Regions from separate parts of the uncultured Friedmanniella sp. genome, predicted to be linked through region 1. Evidence: riboswitches for the same ligand, from Rfam matches in the RefSeq annotation. Region 1 holds a riboswitch; the other holds the start of a gene.
The links. Region 1 has a riboswitch for cobalamin ahead of ACFE7W_RS09720 (VWA domain-containing protein). Riboswitches for the same ligand answer to the same signal wherever they lie in the genome.

Region 1 (14,687 bases):
GCCGGCCGAGGGCGCCCGTGGGTTTCGCCAGGGCGGCCAGCCGCTGCTCGGCCGCGTGCCGGGCCGTCGCCGAAGGTGCGGTCAGCATGCTCAGCGGCGGGCCTCGGCGAGGGTGCGGCGCTCGACCGGCGTCGACCGGGCGGTCAGCCGGTGGGCGAGCTCGGACAGGGTCACGCCGAGCACGGACCACAGGGTCAGCTCGGTCAGGAAGCTGGCCCTGCGAAAGCTGTAGAGCACCGACGCGGGAAAGTCCTCCGGCACCTCGTCGTAGCGCGGCAGCAGGCCCGAGGCCACGAGCGTGACCAGAATGAAGCCGGCGACGCAGGCCAACCCGGAGTACCAGGCCCCCCACCGTGCCGCCAGCCGCCGGCCGACCAGCAGTGCGGTCACTCCCGCGACGACCGCGATCGCGACCATCGTGAAGTACAGACCCGTGCGGTAGCCGATGGTGTCGCTGTGACCGACGGCCGGCGGGTTCGGCGGGTAGGTCAGGAAGGGCAGCACGTAGACCGTGGCGAAGCCGACGCCGGTGACCAGCAGGGTGGTGGCCCGGACGCGCAGCCGGCCGAAACGGCCGAGCGCGAGCGCGCTGACCACCCCGAGGAGTCCGCCGAGCGTGACACCGGCGACCGACGTGGCGGTCAGGAGCCCGACCGTGGACTGCAGGGAGCGGGGGACGACCGTTCCGGTCTCCTCCGCGGGCTCCTCACCGGAGCCGGTGGCCGCCGGCTCGTCGGCGTGGACGTGTCCGCTGCCCCCGGACTCCTCGATCGCGATCGAGGTCCGCACCGACGGCTCGCCGACGGCGTAGGCCACACCGAAGGCGAGGATGCCGGCGACCAGGCCTGCGAGCAGGCCGCGGAGCAGGAAGTGGCGCGCGGAGATCACCGTGGCCGCGCTCAGTGGCACGGGAAGCCGAGGAGGTGTCGCCCGTCGTGCACCCACTCGTGCACGGCGTTGCCGGCGATCAGGGACGTCGCGCCCTCCTCCGCCGAGACGAAGTACCAGCAGACCAGCATCAGCAGCGCGGCGAGGAGCAGCCAGGGCAGCACCTGCCGAACGGGGAATGGGGCGATCGTCGCCCCGGGTCCGGCGACGATCGCGGGCAGGGCGGTAGTGGCGTCGGTCATGGTTCCTCCTGGGGTTACGGCGACCCGCATCTGACTTCCCGGAGGCAGGGTCTGGCTCGAGTGGCATCCGGGCCGGCGGAGCAGTCTCCGCCTGTCCGGTCCGCTCCTACAGTGGCGCGACCGCGTCGGGGTTAGACCGACTTCCTGGTCCCTCAGGGTGCTCGAACTGTAGCCCCCGGCCCCGGGGCCAGCAAGGCGACCCCTCGCAGACCCCGGACTAAGGGCCCGGCCCACGGCCCTGCCGATGGTCCCGCCGGGGGTGCCCGAATGACCCGCGCCATTCCGTTCTTTCTCCTCTGAGCCGAATGCCCGGCCGTTGACAGGATTTGTCGTGCGAGGTCCTCGGGGGGAAATCGACTCGCGCCGTACATGTCCCGAGGAGCTGTCATGCGAGTCTCAACCGCAGCCTTTGCCCTTTCCGCGATCACCGTCGCGAGCTCGCTGCTCGCGACGCCGGCGGTGGCCGCTCCCTCCTCGCTCTCTTCTGCTGCGGTCGCCAGCTCGACCGCCTCCTCCTCGCGGCCCACGCAGTTCATCAAGGTCTCCGCCGAGTCCTCCCCCGGCAACGCCACCTTCCACTGGTCCCACGACGGCCGCAACACCACCGGCTACGTCCTGGAGACGGCCCTCACCCCGTTCAGCAAGAGCAGCAGCAGCAGCCTGCCGACCAAGGGTCGCCACGACCGCGTCTGGGCCATCCCCGCCTCGGCCCGCTCCTTCACCCTGTCGGGTGACCAGCTGGCCGCCGCCGGTGCCCCGGCCGGCTCCGGCAACTACCTCTACTACCGCCTCTACGCCCGCAACGCCAACGGCAAGGGCGTCGCCGCCGAACGGGCCTTTCCCAACCTCGGCGCGGTGATGCCCGAGACCGCGAAGGTCTCGGGCACCGGCATCCGGATCGCGAGCTTCAACGTCCGCACGGCCCGCGCCACCTCCGACAGCCGTCCGTGGCTCACCCGCCGCACCGACGTGGCCGCGGAGATCATCGACCGCGCTCCGAAGGTCGTCGCCCTTCAGGAGCTCGGGCCGGGTCGGGCGGACGGCAAGACCGGCACCACGAACGGCGCCATGCGGCAGACGACCAGCCTGCTGGACTCGCTGCAGAAGCAGGGCGCCGGCAACTACCGCCTGGTCCGCAGCACGCCCTACGTCGAGCCGGGGAAGGCCACGGCCACCCAGGGCATGCGGCTGCTCTACGACTCCGACCGGGTCTCCCTGGTGAGCGACTGCAGCGAGAAGACGGGCAAGCGCAACTACTCCAGCGACTGCAGCTTCGACCTGCCGCTGCTGCCCGGTGACAGCGCCGGCCTCCGGCGCCACGCGGCCTACGCGGAGTTCCGTGACCTGAGCAGCGGCAAGCGCTTCTACGTCGTCTCCGCCCACTTCGACGTCCGGCACTCCAAGAACGCCGCGAAGGAGAAGTCCTACACGAAGCTGCGGGCCCAGCAGATGCAGACGATCGTCGACAAGATGGCCGCCGTCAACACCGGCGACCTGCCCCTGGTCGTGGCCGGCGACACGAACTCCTGGCAGACCGTCTCGGCCGGCAACGGGCCCCACGACACCCTGGTCGACAACGGCTTCTCCGACACCGCCGCCGCCCCCACCGCGCTCAACCTCCAGTACTCCACGTTCAACGGTTTCGCCACCACCCAGCACCTCTACAAGCAGGGCTTCGGCTCCCGTCTCGACGTGATCATGACCAAGGGCTTCGCCGGCGCCACCCGGTTCGAGAACGTGACCAAGGGGACCGACCGCTCCCGGGCTTCCGACCACAACATGATCGTCGCCGACACCGTCCTCTAGACCGCTCGACCGAGGCCGCCCCGCGGCCTCCCGCGAAGCCCCTGCCATGCAGAGGAGTAGGGGGATCATGAAGCCCGGCGCCGCGAAAGCGGGGCCGGGCTTCATGCCGTCCGACGGTCACCGGCAGCCGGGTCGGACATCATCGCCCACCGGAGCCGAGAATGTCTCGGATTGGTCACCTGGATATCGGAAACATCACGATAACTGAGGTGATCCGAGGCCATTCTGGAGCAGTCCCTGAGTATTCGGGACTTTAGTCCCCCGACGTCAGGACTAAAAGGCCTACGAGGCGCCAGGGCGCAGGCGTTCAATTGATCCATGAGCCAGAACACGGTGCTGGACAGCCAGGGTGCTTTTCCCCCCGAGTACACCAGCCGCGCCGTCCCCCCCGAGCTGTCCGTCGTCCCGGTCGGGCCGGCCGCCCCGGCCGTCGACCCCGTCCGGTCCCTGGCGGAGTCGTGGCACCGCCAGTCGGCGTCGGACTGGTCCGTGCCGGTGCAACGCCCCTTCGACGCGCAGTACTGGGCGTGCTGGCTGGTCGCTGTGGTCTTCCCGGTGCTGGTCGGCTACCTGCTGCTCGCCCGCTGAGCGGCACCAGACCGGGGTCACGGCAGACGTGGACCACTTCTCGGGCTGAGCCATCATGACGGCGACCACGCCGGCGTATCGCTGGCTTTACCTCCCCTCAGCCCCTAGCCTGGGCGCGGTGATCCCCCCGAATCGCGACCCGGCTGCGACCCCGGAGCCGCCGCCCGGCGATCCGGTGCCGGCGATGCCGGTCGAGGAGCTGATGGGCCAGCTGGCCCAGCGCGCAGCGGAGATCATCACGGCCCAGCAGCGGCTGCGGGGGCTGCTTGCGGCGAACCGGTCCATCGTGGCCGAGCTCTCCCTCACCAGGGCCTGCCAGCGCATCGTCGAGGCGGCCCGCGAGACCGCCGGGGCACGCTACGCGGCCATGGGCGTGCTCGGCCCGGACGGCGGCCTGGACACGCTGGTGCACAGCGGGATGGACGACGACACGGTCAACGCGATCGAGAGCTTCCCCGTCGGTCGCGGGCTGCTCGGTCACCTCGAGGGCTACCCGCAGCCTGTCCGGGTGGCCGACGTCGGAGCCGACGCCCGGGCTCACGGGTTCCCGGAGGGGCACCCGCGGATGCGGTCCTTCCTCGGGGTGCCGGTCCAGGCGGGCGGGGCCGACTACGGACACCTGTACCTGGCCGAGCCCCTGCACGGCGGGGAGTTCAGCGAGCAGGACGAGCAGCTGGTGGCCGCGCTGGCCGCCACCGCCGGCATCGCCGTCGAGAACGCCCGCCTCTACGAGGAGTCGCGACGTCGGCAGGAGTGGCTGCTGGCCTCCAGCGAGATCAGCCAACGGCTGATGGGCCTGGGCGAGCGTCAGGGCGAGGACGAGGTCTGGCGGTTGATCACGGCCACCGTCCGCCAGCTCGCCGACGCCGACGTGGTGTCGCTGATCATGCCGGTCGGGGACGACGAGCGGGAGCTGGAGGTGACTGTGTGCTCCGGCACCGGCCACGAGCAGCTGGAAGGTCTGCGTTACCTCCGGGCGGGCAGCGTCGCCGGGGCGGTGATGCAGGACGGGCACCGGGTGGTGCTCGTCTCGGGCGAGCACGGGGAGATCCGGGACCTGCGCGATGTCGAGCAGACGTCGGGGCCTGCCATGGTGCTGCCGCTGCGGGGCGAGCTCGGCTCCCGCGGGGTACTGGCCATCGGTCGCCGGCCGGGATCCCTGCCCTTCACCTCGGCCGACGTCGACATGGCCGAGGACTTCGCGGGCCAGGCGGCCATCGCGACCGAGCTGGCCTCCGCACGCTCGGCGCAGCAGCGGTTGGTCGCGCTCGAGGACCGGGAACGGATCGCCCGCGACCTGCACGACCACGTGATCCAGCGGCTCTTCGCCACCGGGCTCACCCTGCAGAGCACCGCCGGAACGACCGCCAGCACGGTGGTGCGCGACCGGCTGATCCAGACCGTCGAGGAGCTGGACGAGACGATCCGGCAGATCCGCACCTCGATCTTCGCGCTCAAGTACTCCAGGCCGACCGTGAGCTCCGTCCGGGCCACGGTGCTGACCGCCGTCGACGACGTCGCGGCGGCCCTGGGGTTCCGCCCCGAGACACACCTGGTCGGGCCGATCGACACGCTCGCCGACGAGAGCCTGGTGACCGACGTCTCGGCCGTCCTGCACGAGGCCCTGGCCAACGTCGTCCGGCACGCTCGGGCCTCCAGCGCCTCCGTCACCGTGAGCGCCGCCGGCGGCCGGCTGACCGTCCTCGTCCTCGACGACGGCCGGGGGATGGGCCGGGACGTGCGCCTCAGCGGACTGGCGCAGCTGCGGGACCGGGCCGAGCAGCACGAGGGGGCGATGACTCTCGACGAACCCGAGGGGGGAGGGACGCGGCTGACATGGTCGGTACCGCTGACATGAGGGGCGCCGCTGACCTGACCGGGACGGGGCCGGATGCCCGGACGATGGGCGTCTTCATCGTGGACGAGGAGGAGCTGGTCCGCCGTGGCCTGGTCGACCTCCTCACCAGTTACGAGGACATCGCCGTGGTGGGCACCGCCGGCTCGGCGGGGGAGGCGCTGGCCCAGATCGCCGACGCCAGGCCGCAGCTGGTGCTGCTGGACGCACGGCTGCCCGAGGGGGCCGGCATCTCCGCCTGCCGGGCGCTGCGGGCCGCCGACCCCGACCTGCGCTGCCTGGTGCTGACCTCGTTCGACGACGACGAGGCGCTGCTGGCTGCGGTGCTCGCCGGCGCCGCCGGCTACCTGGTCAAGCAGATCGTCGGCTCCAGCCTGGTCGACGGGGTCCGGCGGGTGGCGCAGGGGGAGTCCCTGCTCGACGTGGCCGCGATCGAGGCGCTGCTGGAGCGGCTCCGGGTGGCGTCCGAGGGCGATGCCGGGACCAGTCCGCTGCTGCCCGAGGAGCGGCAGGTGCTGGACCTGGTGGCCCAGGGTCGCACGGACCCGGAGGTGATGGCGGCGCTGTCGCTGCCGGCCGAGACGGTCCAGCAGCTCGTGTCCAGCATCTTCGTCAAGCTCGGACCCCGCGGCCCTGCCGCCAGCCCCCTCCTGGCCGCCGGTCGCCGGGGTCTGGCGCCCCGGCCGGACGGGTCCGGCGGCTGAGCGCTGGGTAGGGTGCCGGGCATGACCGGAGGGGCGCTCGCGGCGCCGGAGGCGGTGCGTCCCGGACGTCTGGTCCAGATCCTGGTCCAGCACCCGTCGGCGGTGCTCTTGGTCGTACAGCTCTGCGGGGTGCTGCTCTACCCGTTCGCGGAGGGCCCCGGCTGGCGCCGTGGCGTGGTCGAGGTGTTCGGCGCCCTCGTGCTGGGGCTCGCCATCTGGTCGGTGCGCAAGTCCCCGACCCCCACCTGGGTGGCGCTGATCCTCGGGGTCGCCGCATCCGCCCTCTCGATCGCGGACGCCCTGCAACCCAGCGTCGGGCTGGAGCTGGCGTCGGCGGTCGTCCACGCCCTGTTCTACTTCTGGGCCGCCGGCAACCTGATGACCTACATGCTGGCCGACTCCGACGTGACCCGCGACGAGCTGTACGCCGTCGGGGCCACGTTCACGCTGGTCGCGTGGGCCTTCGCGTACCTGTTCGTCGGGCTGCAGATCGTGCAGCCCGGTTGCTTCACCGCCGCCGTCGACCCGGAGCAGCCGCGCACCTGGATGGAGCTGCTGTTCCTGAGCTTCACCAACCTGTCGAGCACCGGGCTGTCCGACATCGTCCCGATCAGGGCGTACGCCCGCTCGGTGGTGATGATCGAGCAGCTGGCCGGGCTGGCCTACGTCGCCCTCTTCGTCTCTCGCGTGGTGGGCCTGACGCTGGCCCGGCGCCGGTGACGGCACGCCCGCAGCGGCTGCGGTTCCGGGCCCACGCCCCGACCGCCCGCGCGTCCGCCCTGGTCTTCGGCGACGACGGGCCGCTGAGGTCCCTGCCGCCGGCCGTGGCGACGGGCGGCGCAGCGGCGTCCGGGTGGGCGTGGTGCGGGCCGGAGCCGGCCTGCGGCCAGAGCGCCGAGGCCGAGGGCTGGCGGGTCCTGGTGAGCGATCGGCTTCGTGGGCCGGACGTGGGCCGCTGGACGGGTCTGGGCCTGGCTGAGGTGGCCGCGGCCGACCCCGAGGGTCTGAGCCGCTGGCTCAGCGACCCGGACGCCCGGCCCCACGGCGGCGAGACCCTGACCGAGCTGGTCAGCCGCGTCGGCGACCTGCTGCGGCAGCCGGAACCGAACACCGACGAGCAGCCCGGACTCTGGGTGGTGACCCCGCTGGTCGTCCGGGCCCTGGTGGTGGCCGCGCTGGACGCGCCGGCCGTGGTGATCTTCTCCGTGGACGTGGGCTTCGGTGGCGAGGTCCAGCTCTCCGGCTCGGGGCGGACCTGGCGGCTGCAGAGCCTGAGCCGGGGGTAGGGACCAGCGAGGCAGGGTCAGGGGCGGAATCCCGCGACGGCACCGATCACCGTGACCGCGGGCGGCCGCAGACCGGCCTCGCTGGTCCGGGCGGCGATGTCGGCCACGGCCCCGCGGACGTCCCGCTGGCTGGGCAGGCCGCCGTCGGCGACGGTCATCGCCGGGGTCGCCGGATCGAGCCCGGCGGCCGTCAGCGCCGCGGTGATGGCGGGCAGCGTGGCCACCCCCATCAGCACCACCAGGGTGGTGTTCGTCCGGGCCAGGGCGGCCCAGTCCAGCGTCGACCCCGGATCACCGGGCGGCAGGTGGCCGGACACCACGGTGAAGCCCTGCGTCAGCTGGCGGTGGGTGAGCGGGACGCCGGCCAGCGCGGGCGCCGCCAGCGCCGACGAGACGCCGGGGATGACGCGAACAGGGAGCCCGGCCGCCGCGCAGGCCTGCCACTCCTCACCGCCCCGGCCGAAGACAAAGCTGTCGCCACCCTTGAGCCGGACCACCCGGCGGCCCGTCCGGCCGTGCTCGACCAGCAGCTCGTTGATGCGTTCCTGGGAGGTGAACGCCCCCCGCGGGATCTTCGCGACGTCGATCACCTCGGCGCCGGGACGGACCTGCTGCAGCACGGCCAGTGGCGCGAGCCGGTCGCAGACCACCACATCGGCCGTCCGGACGGCCTCCAGGCCGGCGACCGTGAGCAGCCCTGGGTCGCCCGGTCCGCCACCCACCAGGACCACCTCACCGCCGTCGGCTCTCAGCTGGTTCGTGCCGACGGCGGGTCGGACGGCGGGGACCCCGGCGTGCGCCGCCGCAGCGACCGCGGCGCGGTCGGCGTCGGCGTCGCCGGAGGCGGGGACGACCAGACCGCTGTGGGCGAGGAGGTCCGCCGTCAGCTCCGGCTGCACCCGGAGCAGGCCGCGGTCGACCAGGTCGGTGACGGTGGTGCCGAGCTCGGTGGCCACCACGACGACCTCGGCGTGCGCCTGCAGCAGGGCCGTGACCGGGGCCAGCGCCGCCGGTCCGCCGCCCACGACCACCACCCGTCGACCGGCCAGGTCGAGGTCGGCGACGAAACCGCTCACCGGAGGACCCCGGCGACCGAGCTCAGGGCGTCGAGCAGGCGCCCGGTGGTGTCCTCGTCCCGGACGGCGATCCGGACCCAGTCCGCGCCGAGACCGGGAAAGGTGTCGCCGCGCCGGACGGCGAAGCCGAAGGTGCGCAGAGCCGCCCGGATCCCGCCGGCTGGTCGGTGGCCGCGGACCGGGGTGGTGTCCACCAGCACGAACGGGCCGGCCGGGTCCCCCGCCACCGTGAGGCCGAGCGCGGCCAGTCCGTCGACCAGCACCGTCCTGCGCGCGGCGATCACCTCGGCCTGGTCGGCGGCCAGCTCCAGCGCCTTCGGCGAGACGCAGGCGGTGATGGCGGCCAGGGCGGGCGTGGAGACCGACCACGGCGGCTGCTGGGCGCGCAGCCGGGCCACCAGGTCAGCGTCGCCGACGACGTAGCCGGCCCGGAGCCCCGCCAGCCCCCACGTCTTGGTCAGCGAGCGCAGCACGAGCAGTCCGGTGAGGTCGCCGTCGATCATCGAGGGTGGCGAACCGGCGACCGCGTCGAGGAAGGCCTCGTCCACCACCAGCACCCGCACCGGTCGGCGGAGCCGCTCGAGGACCTCGACGGGGTGCAGCACGCCGGTCGGGTTGGTGGGGTTGCCCACGACCACGAGGTCCGCGTCCCCCGGTACCCGGTCGGGGTCGAGCCGGAACCCGGACGCGGCGTCCAGCAGCACCCGGACGGGGGCGTGGCCGGCGGCGACCAGCGCGGCCTCGGGCTCGGTGAACTGCGGGTGCACGATCACGGGGTGCTTCGTCGGCAAAGCCCGGGCCAGCAGGGTGAACGCCTCGGCCGCCCCGGCCGTCAGCAGCACCTGCTCGACCTCGACGCCGTGGGCCAGGGCGACCGCGACCGTGGCCTCGGTGCTGTCCGGGTACGCGCCGAGCTGGCTGAGAGTCGCGGTGATGACGTCGGCGAGCCAGGGCGGCGGAGCCGGGTGCTGGACGTTGACGGCGAAGTCCACCAGCCCCTCCCCGACCTCGGCGTCACCGTGGTGGTGCAGGTCCTCGCGTCCCGACAGGCTCGGGGCGCGCTGCCCGGTCGCGCGGTCACGGGCGTGGGCGTGCACCGCGTCAGCGAACCGCTGGGCCAGCCGGGGGTGCCCGGCCCAGTGCAGGTGCAGGTAGCTGGCGTGCAGGGTGGGGCGTCCGAGCCCGGCCGGGTCGGCGGAGAAACCGACGGGCTGCCCCTCGACCAGCCAGGCGGACTCCTGGCCGGCGGGCGGCTCGACGTGGGTGCGGTGGAACTCGTGCCCGGTCACCCGGCGCCCGGCCTCGGCGAGCAGGCTGTCGGCGTCAGCCACCACCGTCCGGTAGCCGAGCGTCAGCGTCGGCGTCATGGTGCCTCGGGCGTGCACGGCCCCGACCATCGGTGAGCCGTCGACCTCCTCGCACAGGTAGAGCAGCCCGGCGCACTCGGCCACGGTCGGTGTCCCGGCCTCGATGGCGGCCCGGAGTGCCGTCCGGAGGGAGGCGTTGGCGGCCAGCTCTCCGGCGTGCACCTCGGGGAAGCCGCCGCCGAGGTAGATCCCGGCGGTGCCCTCGGGCAGCGCGGGGTCGGTGAGCGGGTCGAAGACCACCGGTTCGCACCCCGCCGCCCGTAGCAGCTCGTCGGTCTCGGCGTAGCGGAAGGTGAACGCCCGCCCGCCGGCCACGGCCACCACCGGCCGCCGCTCGGACGGGGGACCGACGACCCTGTCGGGAGCCCACGGCTCACCGGTCAGCGCCGGCGCGCCGTGCGCCAGGGCCAGCAGGCCGGACAGGTCGAGGTGCTCGTGCACCTGGTCGGCGAGCGCCTCGATGCTGGCCGCGGCGTCGGCCCGCTCGCGGGCCGGGACCAGCCCGAGATGGCGGGACGGCGCCTCGATGCCGGCGTTCCGCGGCAGCACGCCGAGGACGGGCAGCCCGGTCGCCTCCAGGGCCCGGACGATCTCGTCGCTGTGCCGCAGCGAGCCGGCCTTGTTGAGGACGACGCCGCTCAGCCGCACCTGCGGGTCGAAGGTGTGCAGTCCGTGCACCAGGGCCGCCGCGGTCCGGGAGACCGAGCTGATGTCCAGCACCAGCACGATCGGCGCCCGGAGCAGCCCGGCCACGTGGGCGGTGGAGGCGTACCCGTCCCCGCCGATCTGGCCGTCGAACAGCCCCATCACGCCCTCGACGACGGCCACGTCCGCCGGCCGGGGCGCGGCCATCCCGTGCAGGAACAGCGGCATGATCTGGTCTTCCCGACACAGGTGCGGGTCGAGGTTGCGGCCGGGCCGGCCGGTGGCCATCGCGTGGTAGCCGGGGTCGATGTAGTCGGGCCCGACCTTGAAGCCGGCCACCTCCAGACCCTCCTGGCGCAGGGCCCCCATCAGGCCGGTCGCCACGGTGGTCTTGCCGTGCGAGGAGCCCGGGGCGGCGATGACCAGGCGCGGGGTCACCACTCGATCCCCCGCTGGCCCTTCTGGCCGGACTGGAAGGGGTGCTTGACCATGGTCATCTCCGTGACCAGGGTGGCGGCCTCGAGCAGCCGTGGGTCGGCCCGGCGGCCGGTGATGATGACGTGCTGCGTGCCCGGACGGTTGAGCAGAGTGTCGAGGACGTCCTCGACGTCCACCCACCCCCAGGCCATCGGGTAGGTGAACTCGTCCAGCACGTACAGGCCGTGCGCCTCCCGGGCCAGCCGGCGCTTGATCTCCTGCCAGCCCTCGGCGGCCTCGGCGGCGTGGTCGGCGGTGTCGCCGGCCTTGCGCGACCAGGACCAGCCGGCGCCCATCTTGTGCCACTCGACCGGTCCGCCGCGGCCGGTCTGGTCGTGCAGCTCGGCCAGGGTCTCGAACGCGGTCTGCTCACCGATCCGCCATTTCGCCGACTTGACGAACTGGAACACCCCGACCGACCAGCCCTGGTTCCAGCCCCGCAGCGCCAGCCCGAAGGCGGCCGTGCTCTTGCCCTTGCCGTTGCCGGTGTGCACGATCAGCTGGGGCCGAAGCCGCCGCTGCCGCGTGGTGAGGCCGTCGTCCGGCGCCGCCTCGATGCGTCCCTCGGGCATCAGGCGGCCCGCCTCTCGTGCACGACCGACAGCACGGTGTCGGCCGCGACCTCGCCGACGGGCACGTGCTCGGCGCCGAGGTGCAGGCTGAGCACCCGCGCCAACCCCAGTCCGAAGCCGGTCTCGCAGTCGATGACCACCGAGCTCACCCCTGCGTCCCGGAGCAGTGCCGCGGCCTGCCGGGAGCGGCCGACCGCGTCCGGCCCCGACGTGGCCCGGCCGTCGGTGACCAGCACCAGCAGCGGACGGCGCCTCGGGTCGCGGATGCGTTCCAACCGAAGCGTCTCGGCCGCGCAGAGCAGACCCTCGGCCAGCGGGGTGCGACCGCCGCTGGGCAGCTCGTCCAGCCGCCGGGCGGCGACGTCGACCGAAGAGGTGGGCGGCAGGGCCAGGGTCGCGGCGGCCCCGCGGAAGGTGACCAGTCCGACCTTGTCGCGTCGCTGGTAGGCGTCCAGCAGCAGCGACAGCGCGGCCGTCTTGACCGCCTCCATCCGCCGCCGGGCGGCCATCGACCCGGACGCGTCCACCACCAGCAGCACGAGGTTGGACTCGCGGCCCTCGGTGACGGCGGTCCGCAGGTCGGACCGGACCAGCCGGAGCGCGGCGCCCGACGTCCGGCCGCGGTCGGCCTGGTGCGCCGCCGCGGCCCGGATCGTGGCCGGCAGGTGCAGCGGTCCCGGCGTCCCGGGCGGCGCCGCACCCACCGTCCGGCCGGTGGTGGTGACGGCCCGGCTGCGACGCCCCGCCGTCCCCGCCCCCACCCCGGACGCGGTGAACAGCCGGGTCCGGTACGGCGCGGCCGCCCGGCTCAGCGTGGTCGGAGAGAGACCGGCGCTCCCGCCTGCCGCTGGTTCCGGGGTGGGCTCGGGTGCCCTCTCCGACGTCCGTGCCGGCTCCGGGGCGCCGCCATCCGTCTGCCCCGCGGAGTCCTCCGGGCCCGACGGCTCGTCGGGTGAGGTGCCGGGACCTGGCTCGGGCTCGGGGTCGGGCTCCGGCTCGTCCTCACCGAGGAGCGCGTCGAGGAGGTCCTCGTCGAGGCCGGGGGCGTCGAAGGGGTTGCGTCGGCGGCGGTGCGGCAGGGCCAGCCGCGCGGCGGCGCGGATGTCGGCCTTGGTGACGCTGGTCCGCCCGTGCCAGGCGGCGTGGGCGACAGCGGCGCGTGCGGTGACCAGGTCGGCTCGCATCCCGTCCACCTCGAACGCGGCACAGACCTCGGCGATCAGCAGCAGCAACCGATCGCTCAGCTCGACCTCGGCGACCAGCGCCCGGGCCGTGGCCAGCCGGGCGGCGAAGGCGGTCTCGGCGTCGGCGTACGCGGCGGTGAAGGCGACCGGATCCCGGTCGAAGGCCATCCGACGCCGGACCACCTCGGCGCGCAGGGCCGGGTCGCGGGGGGCGGCGACCTCGGCGGTCAGCCCGAAGCGGTCCAGCAGCTGCGGCCGGAGCTCCCCTTCCTCGGGGTTCATGGTGCCGACCAGGACCATCCGCGAGGCGTGGGCGACCGAGACGCCCTCGCGCTCCACGGTGGAGCGGCCGGTGGCGGCCGCGTCCAGCAGCAGGTCGACCAGGTGGTCGTGCAGCAGGTTGACCTCGTCGACGTAGAGCAGGCCGCGGTGGGCGGCGGCGAGCAGGCCCGGCTCGTAGACCACGTGCCCGGCGCCGAGGGCCTGCTGCAGGTCCAGCGAGCCGATCACCCGGTCCTCGGTGGCGCCGACGGGCAGCTCGACCAGCCTTGCCGGTCGGGAGGCGGCCGCCGCGTCGGCCGGGTGGGGACCGTCGGGGCAGCCCGGGTCGGGGTCGGCGGGGTCGCAGCTGAAGCGGCAGCCTTCGACGACGGCGACCGGAGGCAGCACGCGGGTCAACGCACGGACGGTGGTGGTCTTGGCCGTCCCCTTCTCCCCGCGGACCAGGACGCCGCCCACCTCGGGGGAGACGGTGGTCAGGACCAGGGCGAGCGCCATGTCGTCCGAGCCGACGACGGCGGGGAAGGGGAAGGTCCGCGGCTCAGCCGGGGGGGAGCCAGTCATGGGGTCGGCCCTTCTGCGCGGATGTCCACGTCCGCGCGTGCGAGGAGCCGTCAGCGCGGCTGCGCGGCGGCCGGCGCAGCAGACGGCCTGACTTCCCGGGGACCGGGTCACAGTGGCGGGACCGTTCCGGATTCGCACCGGATTCCTCTGCTGACGCCGGGTCGATGATGTCACAGCCGGTGAGGGTTAGGGTCGTGCGGTGTTGGAGGTGGAGCGGTGATCCAGGTGGTCGGGATCGGTGCGGCCGGCTGGGCCTCCCTGGCGGAGCCCGACCAGCTGCTGGTGCTGGGCGCCCGACGAGTGCTGGGCGGCGCTCGGCACCTCGACCTGCTGCCTGAGGTGCCCGACCAGCGGCGCATCGCCTGGCCGCCGGACCTGCGAAGGGCCCTGCCCGATCTCGTCGCCGGGCACGAGACCGATCCCGTGGTCGTGCTGGCCAGCGGTGACCCGCTGCTCGCCGGCGTCGGGGTGACCCTGATCGAGCTGTTCGGTGCTGACGCCGTCCGGGTGCACCCGCAGGTCTCCTCGGTCGCGCTCGCCGCTGCCCGGATGGGCTGGTCGGCCGACTCCTACGCGGTGGTCCGGCTGCGGGGCGCCGACGTCGACCTGGTGCGGCGCGAGCTCTACGACGGCCGCCGCCTGCTCGTGCTGGCCCGGGACGCCGGGACGCCCGCCGAGGTCGCTGCCCTGCTGGGGGAAGCCGGTTTCGGGGACAGCGTGCTCACGGTGCTCGGCGACCTCGGGTCGCCCTCGGAGAGCCGGCGCGATGTCCCCGCCTCGGCCTGGACGGGGCCGGCGCCCGACCTGCACGTCCTCGCCGTCTCGTGCCTCACGGGGCCCTCGGCGGCGGGCGGGTCCCTGGCTCCGGGCCTGCCCGACACCGCGTTCGACCACGACGGTCAGCTGACCAAGCGCGACGTCCGGGCCTCCGCCCTCGCGCACCTCCAGCCGCGGCCCGGTGAGCTGTTGTGGGACGTGGGAGCGGGGGCCGGCTCGGTGGCGATCGAGTGGCTGCGCAGCCACCCGACCTGCCGCGCGATCGCGGTCGAGCAGCAGCCGCCGCGGGCCAAGCGCATCGCCGCCAACGCTGCCGCCCTCGGGGTGCCCGGGCTGCGGACGGTCCTGGGCTCGGCACCCTCGGCGCTCGAGCGACT
Region 2 (8,269 bases), on a different contig from region 1:
GCAGCTCGTCGTACCCCTCGAAGAAGAACTGTTCCTCCGGCGAACGGATCTGGTTGCGGTACCGACACGTCTCGCTACCCGGATCTAGGACGACGAGCAGAAGACGGTGAGGTACCAGCGCTCGGCGGAAAGTCTCGAGCTGCTCACCGTCCGGTAGGACGATGTCGATGACGGGAGTGAATCCGGCAGCGGCGAAGTTTCCCGACAGAGCGCACAGGTTCGCGTTGAGGAGCCGAACTTGCCGGGCTGCCTCATCCGCCGGCTCACCGAGAGGCCAGACGTAGCCGCTCACGACCAGCGTGCTGACGAAGTACGCGTCGAGGAGTGCCGACCGTGAGAGCTGCTGAGCGACCAGTCGCGACACCGTGGACTTGCCGGCGCCGGGCGCCCCCGTGATGAGGACGCACGCTTGACCACCGTCGAGGCCCCGTCCGTCCCTGGGCAAGTCCGCACTCACCCGAGGACCGTACTGCCGACCCACCTGACGTGGCCCCGCACGAGGGTCCAATCGCGGTGACGGTCCGGCACACTCAACTTGTGTCTACCAACTTCGCCCACCACGGCTCGGACGGCGACTACTTCGCCGCCCACGTCGAGACCGACATGTAGAACTCTCACGTCGATCGACCGACGATGCTCAGCCTGATCGGTGACGTCGCCGGGCAGCGGATCCTCGACGCCGGATGCGGCGCGGGCCACTACGCCCGTGCGCTGGTCGAGCGTGGCGCTTCCGTCCTCGGCATCGACGGCAGCGCCACACTGGTCAGCCACAGCCGAGCCCGGCCCGGGAACCGGGCCGAGGTGCGTCAGCACGACCTCGACGAGGGTCGTCGTGCCGTGCGGCTGGCACCAACCCGTCCTTTGTCGCGTGCCGATCCACTGTTCAGCTCGACGAAACCCACCTGGCGACGGTTGAGCCTGAACCGTCCGAGAAGGATGAGCTGCCGGCCGTTACGGTCTGCACCTCAGGAGCGGCCGGACCGACGCCGCCTGCCGAGGCCTTGTACAGCGGCCTGCTCGATGGAGAGCTTGGGCGGGTGATCGGGATAGACCTCGTCAAGATCACTCTGGCCATCGCGAACGAGGCGATAGGGTTTCAGTAGGGTCCGCGTCAGCTTTCGAATTCGCGATTTCAACCAAGCCACGAGCTTCTCCCGTCGGTTGCCTCTCAGGCAGCGTAGACCCGCCCCCCTCTTGGAGAAGCGACGAATGCGCCGACGGGGGGTGGCAGCAGTCCATCTCCGGCTACGTTGGTCTGGTGCTCCCGACGAAGCGGCTCGTGGTCGTGGCAGCCGTCGTCCCCGCGATCCTGGCACTTCCTCTGGCGGGCTGCTCCCACCCTTCGCGTGCGGACCGCCAGCCGCAACTCATCATCGAGCCGACGGCGACCGACCTCGACCGGCCTGTGACGATCCGGGTCGCAGGGCTGGCCCCAGCCGAGATAGCGACGCTGCAGCTCACATCGACAGACGGAACCGGGACCGTGTGGGCGAGCCACGCCGACTATGTCGCCGACCAGCACGGCACAGTCGACGTCACTACGGCCGCCGCGACGAACGGCACGTACTCCGGCACCGACCCCATGGGGCTGGTCACCTCGATGCAGCCCACCACCACCCCCGCCGGCTACCGATGGCCCAGGACTCCGAGCCCGTTCACCGCGACGGTCACCGCGGCCGGAAAGACCGCGACCTCGGCCTTCACCCGGACGCTGGTCCACCCCGGCACCACGATCGAGTACATCCAGCCGACCGTCGCGGCGAAGGGCTTCTCCGGGCTTTACGCCACCAGAACAGCCGAGAAGAAGACCAGGCACCCGGCCGTCTTGTTGATCGGTGGCTCCGAGGGCGGCAACGACGAGCAGGTCACCGCGGCAGCGTTCACCTTGCACGGCATGTCCGCGCTCAGCATCGCCTACTTCGGCGCACCCGGACTGCCGAAGACCCTGTCCAAGATCCCGCTCGAGTATTTCGCCAACGCCCTGACCTGGCTGCGCTCCCAGCCCGGCGTCGACCCCGATCGAGTGTGGGTTGCCGGCACCTCCCGTGGCTCAGAAGCCGCCCAGCTGCTCGCCGTCTACTATCCGGGCCTAGTGCACGGCGTCATCGCAGGCTCGCCGTCCAACGTCATCAACTGCAGCTACCCGACCGGCCAGAAGCCCTGCGACGGCGCCGCCTGGACCTACCACGGCAAACCCTTGCCCTACAGCTCTGACTTCAACAACCCCACCCCGAGCGACAACCCAGAAGCAGTGATACCGGTGGAACGCATCCATGGCCCAATGATCATCGTCTGCGGCGGAGCCGACCAGGTGTGGCGCTCCTGCCTGCTGAGCCGAGCCATCCTCAGCCGGCGCAAGACCCATCACACGACCTACACCGACCACCTCTACTCCTACACCGACGCCGGACACGGCATCGGCAACCTGCTCCCCGACAGCATCGCCACCCCGCTGCCCGAGCTCGAGGGGAACACGCAAACCGCCAACGACCAACCCCTACAGAACCTCTGGACCAAGATCACCGGCGTCCTCGGGTCGAGCTGAAGACCGGCACTCGAGCACTCCCACCGCTCCCGAACAAGCCGCCCTACGGCCGATCTCGGTCACGTAAGGCATTGAACCGATGGTGCCGGTGAAGGTGATGCTCACGGCGCTCTGGCTGAGTCCCACGAGTGGTCTCTCGAGCACCGATCACCGGAACGGCTCGTTCACACCAGCTGCGCCCGCACGGGGTCTTCCATTGATCGTGCCCCGCACGACGGTCGTCCACTGAACGTGCCCCGCACGCCGGTCGTCCACTGAACGTGCTCCACACGAGGGTCGGCCAACGGCGACAATCCGTGCCACCCAAGGCGGAGGGTCAGGGAGCAGCTCGCGCCGGTCGATCAACGATGTGGGCTACGAGCTGGTCGGGCAGTGGGGCCATGCCTGGGCCGCCGGCGGTGAGCCAGGAAGACAGGATCTCGAGCTGTGTGCTGTCCACCAGGCCGAACCACACCGGACGGGCGCCCGCCGCCCGCGCTTGCGGGGAGGGGTGCACGACGACCACGTTGGCCTCCTCGCACGGGCCCAGGCACTCCGACTGCCTCCAGGCGAGGCCGTGCTCGTCGGTGAGCTCAGACAGGCGAGCGAGCTGAGCGGCGTGGTCGACGTCAGGGCGCGCCTTCTTGGTGCCGCAGCAGCAGCCGCGGCAGATCGTCAGACGCACCCGCGGCTCACCGGCCTCGTCCCACCCGGTGAGGTCGTGTTCGGTTTCACGACAGCCACCTCACATCGTGGGCAGCGTGAGCAGGTCACCGGTCCAGCGTCCGTCGGCGCGTGCTTGCAGGCTCTTCGTCCCGACCCGGTCGGCGGCGGTGACGGCGACCTCGAGTCGGCGCCCCTCGTGATCGACGACGACGGTGCTGCCGTCGTGCTCGATGAAGGTGACGAATTGGGCGACGGTGTTGCGGTGCAGCATCCCGTCGACCTTGCCGGTCCACCAGAGAGCCGAGGGCTTCACGTGCCCGGGGCCGCCGACGAGCTCGACACCGCGCAGCACCACCTCGACCTCCGCCCCTGCAGCGATTGCCATGGCGATCGCGTCAATGCTCGAGTTAGTGGGCACGGGCGTCGACTTCGTAGGAGGTGTTGATGGACTCGAAGAAGTTGACCAGCTGCAGGGTGTCGTTGGCGGTGGCCATCCACTTCGCGGGGTTCGCGACGCCGTAGGCGGGGTCGAAGCCGAGCTCCTCGAGGCGGCGGTCAGCGAGGTACTTCACGTAGGTGTTGATGTAGTCGGCGTTGAGCCCGAGGATCCCGTGCGGGAGCAGGTCGCGGTTGTAAGCCTCTTCCATGGTCACGGCGTCGATGATCATCGCGCGGATCTCGTCGGCGAAGTCCTCGTCGGCGACCTCGGGGTTCTCCTCGAGGACGGTGAGGATCAGATTCATCCCGAACTTCAGGTGCAGGCTCTCGTCGCGCACGATCCAGTCGATGAGCGACGCGAAGTTGCGCAGCAGGTTCCGCTGGCGGAATGACAGCGCGACCATGAAGCCGGAGTAGAACCAGATCCCCTCGAGGATCACGTTGTAGGCGACGAGGTTGCGCACGAAGTCGCGCTTGCCTTCGACGGTGGTGATGTCGAGAGTCTGCTCGGTCATCCGACGGATGTAGCGGACCTCGAACTCCTCTTTCGCAGCCATGGAGGCCACGGTGACGTGCGACTCGTAGGCGGCGGTGCGGTCGATGGGGAAGGTCTCGAGGACGTACTCGAAGGCCATGCAGTGGTTGGCCTCCTCCCACATCTGCTTGGCGAGGTAGAGGTGGGTCTCGGCGGCGTTGACGTAGGGGTAGACGCCGAAGGCGAGGGCCTTGTTGACGAGCAGCTCGTTGGGGTTGAAGTAGCTCATCAGGTGGGTGAGGGCGTGGCGCTCCTCCTCGCTCATCCGCCCGAAGTCGGCGAGGTCCTCGCCGAGCTGGACCTCGTGGGGGAACCAGGTGTTGGCCACGGCCTGGTTGTAGAGGTCGTAGGCCCAGGGATAGGTGACGGGCTTGAGCAGCAGGCCCTCGGTGATGCCGGAGCCGAGGATGCCCGTACGGGTCGAGGTCGGGGCGGGTGCGGTGGTCGTCATGGAAGTGTCCTTGGGAGGTCGGGGCGACAGGCTGTTCGCAGGCGGCGTGGGCTACTGGCAGGAGTCGCACTGCAGCCGCTCCATCGGGTCGACCGGGCACGCCGCTCCACCGACCGGATCGAGTTCGAGAGCCGGCGAGGCCGGGACGGGGACCAGCGCGGCCGGCTGCGCCACCGCGGTGACCGCGGCTGCGGCGGGAACGCTGGTCCGGGCGGCGCCAAACCCGCGTCTTGTCGGAGTCGTGCCGGTGGTGGGCTGGATCTGCTCGGCCTTGTTGACCTTGACGGTCGACTGTTCGGCGGTGTGCCGGGGCTTCATGTGCAGGTAGTAGGTGGTCTTGACGCCCATCTCCCAGGCGGCGGCGTAGAGGTCGGCCATGGAGGAGACGTCGCGGTCGGCGAGGTAGATGTTGCGGCTGATGGCCTGGTCGATCCACTTCTGCGCCCGCGCGGCGACGTGCAGGAACGCGTACGGGCTGAGCTGGAACGACGTCTGGTAGACGGCCTTCAGGTCTGCGGGGACGGCGTCGATGTCGGTGAGGTCGCCCTGGCGGGCGAGCAGGTCGTCGCGGACCTGCTCCCACAGTCCGAGGGCGTTGAGGTCGGCGACGAGGTTGCGGTTGACCTCGAGGAACTTCCCCGACGCGGTAGCCCTGCTGAAGATCTGGCTGAACTGCGGGTCGATGCCCGGGGTGGTCCCGGCGACCAGCCCGATCGACGCGGTCGGCGCGATGGCCAGCAGGGTGGCGTTGCGCATCCCGCCGGCGACCTTGATGCGCAGCGCCTCCCAGTTCAACCGGCTCGTGCGGTCGACCTTCACGGGCGTGCCGCGGTCGGCCTCGAGCGCCTCGAGGGTGTCGACCGGCACCCGGCCGCGTGACCAGCCGGACCCGGCGAAGTTCGGGTAGGCGCCGCGCTCGCGGGCCAGGTCGGCGGAGGCGTCGATGGCATGGAAGCTGATGAACTCCATCAACTCGTCGATCAGCGCGTACGCCTGCTCGCTGGCGTAGGACCAGCCGAGCCGTTCGACGACGTCGGTGAAGCCCATGACTCCGAGCCCGACGGCGCGGTTGCACTCGTTCGAGCGCTCCGACTCCGGCACCGAGGACAGCGTGATGTCGATGAGGTTGTCGAGCTGCCGCACCGCGGAGCGGGCCGAGGTGCGCAGCCGGTCCCAGTCGATGGTCGGACGTGCCGAGGGGTCAGCGTCGAGGGCCGGCACGAGGTGGGTGGAGAGGTTGATCGAGGCGAGGTTGCAGACGGCGACGTTGTCGCGGTCCTGCGGCAGGCAGACCTCGGTGCACAGGTTCGACAGGTGGATGGTGCCGGTGTTGTCGTTCAGGGCGCGGGTGTTGATCGTGTCCTTCCACGTCAGCCATGGATGCGACGTCGTCTGCAGCGAGATCAGGATCGCCTGGTACTGCTCGCGGGCGCGGATCTTGGTGAACCGGCGCAGTTGACCGGCCTCGGCCATCGCGACGTACTCGGCGTAGCGACGCGAGAACGCCTTCCCGTAGAGCTCGACGAGATCGGGGGTCTCGAGGGGGTCGAACAGGTACCAGTCGGCGTCGGCGGCGACGCGGTGCATGAACTCGTCGGAGATCCAGACCGCGGTGTTCGCGGTCCGGGTGCGGCGGTAGGGGTCGCCCGAGTTCTGCCGCAGGTCCAGGAACTGGGCGAAGTCGAGGTGCCAGTTCTCCATGTAGAAGCACAGCGCGCCGAACTTCTTCCCACCCCGCGACACCGCCCGTAGCGTCGAGTCGATCGTGTGCATGAACGGGATCGGACCGGTCGAGGTGGTGCCGTTGGACCGGATCGGCGATCCCTCGGATCGCAGTCTGCTCACCGACAGCCCGATGCCGCCGGTGCCCTTGGTCAGCCACATGACGTCGCGCACGGTCTTGCCGATGTGCTCGATGTCGTCCTCCATCTGCACCACGAAGCAGTTCGACAGCTGCGCATACGAGGTGCCGGCGTTGACCAGCGTCGAGCCGGCCGCGAGGTACTCCAGGCGTGACATCGAGTCGTAGAAGCGCAGCGCCGCCTCGGTCGGGTGGTCCTCGTTCAGCGCGAGGCCCATCGCCACCCGCATCCAGAAGAACTGTGGCACCTCGAGCGGGCGGCGCACCCCGCGGGCGTCGGGCGCCTCGGTGACGAAGTAGCGGGTCCGCATCGTCTGCACCCCGACGTAGCGCAGCAGGTCGTCGCGCGTCGGGTCGAGCGCCGCGGCAAGCCGGTCGAGGTCGAACACCTCGAACAACCGGGTGTCCAGCAGGCCGCGGGCGACGCCGCGCTCGACGTAGCCGGCGAAGAACTCCTGGTGCAGCTGCCGGACCGCGTCCGCGTCCGCCTCCCCGAACAGGTCGTGGGTCTGACCGAACACTGCCTTGTGCAGCGTCTTCACCAGCAGTCTCGCGGCGATCGTGTCGAAGGCCGGGTCCTCCTTCACGTTGCCCAGCGCGACCTGGATCACCGCCTCGTCGAGCTGCTCGGTCGTCATCCGATCGAACAGCACGATCTCCAGCTCCGAGGCGATCTGCGTCGCCCGCGTCACCGCGTCGTCCAAGCCCCGCGCGGCCGCCTCGATCGAGCGGGCGACCTCGTAGCCGTCGTACGGCTCCAACGAACCGTCCCGCTTCGTCACCCGAACCGTCGTGCTGCTCGTGCTGGTGGTGGTGGTGGTCATGTCGTGCTCCCTCGCGTCGAGACCGACGCCGACACCCAGGTACGCCAAAGGGATGGAGCAGCAGCCCGACCGAGGGTCGGGTCCGCGGTCCAGCCCTCCCACGAGGCTGCCGACGAACACCTCAGAACCACTCCGAGGCGGCAGCGGGCAGGTCTTCGGACTCGTGGGCAAGACCCTGAACTCAGGGCCGGACCTACCGGCCGTCGCTTCCCAGGACTTGTGCCCCAGTGCTTCTGACGGCTTTCGTTCCCACTCACCGCTGCGGGGCAGTCCCGGACTCACACCGGGTTCCCTCTTACGACAACCGCCCTGGCTGGGCAGCCGAACCAGCTACCAGAGCACCATATATGGAAACCACGCGGTTGTAACTACCTAGATGTGGTGTCGCTGTACCCGTTGAGTGCCCCCGCGCGGCGCCCTACACGCGCACGCGCCGTTCTCGGCTGCCTGATATGGCTGACGCCGCGACGAGCCCACCGAGACCGAACCTCTCCTCCAGCCCATACGGAGACGTCCTTTTCTCACTAGAAGGGGTAAGCGCAGGGAGTGAGACATCGGCGGCCCACCCACGGGTGCCCGGTAGCCGGTCCTCCACTGAACGTGCCCCGCACGAGGGTCGTCCACTGGGTCGTGCTCCGCACGGGAGTCGTCATGGGACCTACGAGGGTGCACGGAGGACTGCCGGTTGATCGGGTTTCGTAATACGATATGAGGGTGGATGTGACTGAGACGATCAACGGGGTTCCCGTCACGGAGGAGCAGATTGCCGCCTGGGCTGCGGAGGCCGACGCCGGCTACAACGCCCAGGACCTGAAGAGGCGTGGGCGCGGCAGACCCGGTCGAGGCGCCGAGCCGTCGCAAGTCGTCGCTCTGCGGCTTACGGCTACCGAGCTCGCAGAACTCGACGCTCGAGCTACACGTGAGGGAAAGTCTCGATCCGAGGTCATCCGCGAGGCATTGGCGACATCGG

Region 2: it holds a riboswitch for cobalamin, as region 1 does, so the genes downstream of both, ACFE7W_RS14125 (ribonucleoside-diphosphate reductase subunit alpha) here and ACFE7W_RS09720 (VWA domain-containing protein) in region 1, are expected to answer to the same signal.

The regions. Positions count from the first base shown of each region.
Region 1 is NZ_CAXTHT010000003.1:344,151-358,837, forward strand. It holds gene cobT (nicotinate-nucleotide--dimethylbenzimidazole phosphoribosyltransferase) at 1-88, opposite strand, end outside; gene ACFE7W_RS09660 (CbtA family protein) at 91-909, opposite strand; gene ACFE7W_RS09665 (CbtB-domain containing protein) at 900-1,130, opposite strand; gene ACFE7W_RS09670 (endonuclease/exonuclease/phosphatase family protein) at 1,518-2,936, shown strand; gene ACFE7W_RS09675 (hypothetical protein) at 3,255-3,524, shown strand; gene ACFE7W_RS09680 (GAF domain-containing sensor histidine kinase) at 3,643-5,382, shown strand; gene ACFE7W_RS09685 (response regulator) at 5,379-6,083, shown strand; gene ACFE7W_RS09690 (ion channel) at 6,105-6,803, shown strand; gene ACFE7W_RS09695 (histidine phosphatase family protein) at 6,800-7,369, shown strand; gene cobA (uroporphyrinogen-III C-methyltransferase) at 7,387-8,121, opposite strand; partial or broken gene ACFE7W_RS09705 (NAD(P)-dependent oxidoreductase) at 8,161-8,445, opposite strand; gene ACFE7W_RS09710 (cobyrinate a,c-diamide synthase) at 8,442-10,898, opposite strand; gene cobO (cob(I)yrinic acid a,c-diamide adenosyltransferase) at 10,892-11,506, opposite strand; gene ACFE7W_RS09720 (VWA domain-containing protein) at 11,506-13,533, opposite strand; adenosylcobalamin (AdoCbl) riboswitch at 13,604-13,693, opposite strand; gene cbiE (precorrin-6y C5,15-methyltransferase (decarboxylating) subunit CbiE) at 13,750-14,687, shown strand, end outside.
Region 2 is NZ_CAXTHT010000005.1:221,687-229,955, reverse strand. It holds gene ACFE7W_RS14160 (AAA family ATPase) at 1-457, opposite strand, end outside; gene ACFE7W_RS14155 (hypothetical protein) at 487-609, shown strand; gene ACFE7W_RS14150 (class I SAM-dependent methyltransferase) at 634-1,041, shown strand; gene ACFE7W_RS14145 (acyl-CoA thioesterase/BAAT N-terminal domain-containing protein) at 1,259-2,545, shown strand; gene ACFE7W_RS14140 ((2Fe-2S) ferredoxin domain-containing protein) at 2,862-3,209, opposite strand; gene ACFE7W_RS14135 (hypothetical protein) at 3,270-3,575, opposite strand; gene ACFE7W_RS14130 (ribonucleotide-diphosphate reductase subunit beta) at 3,598-4,614, opposite strand; gene ACFE7W_RS14125 (ribonucleoside-diphosphate reductase subunit alpha) at 4,666-7,299, opposite strand; cobalamin riboswitch at 7,428-7,645, opposite strand; gene ACFE7W_RS14120 (ribbon-helix-helix protein, CopG family) at 8,008-8,269, shown strand, end outside.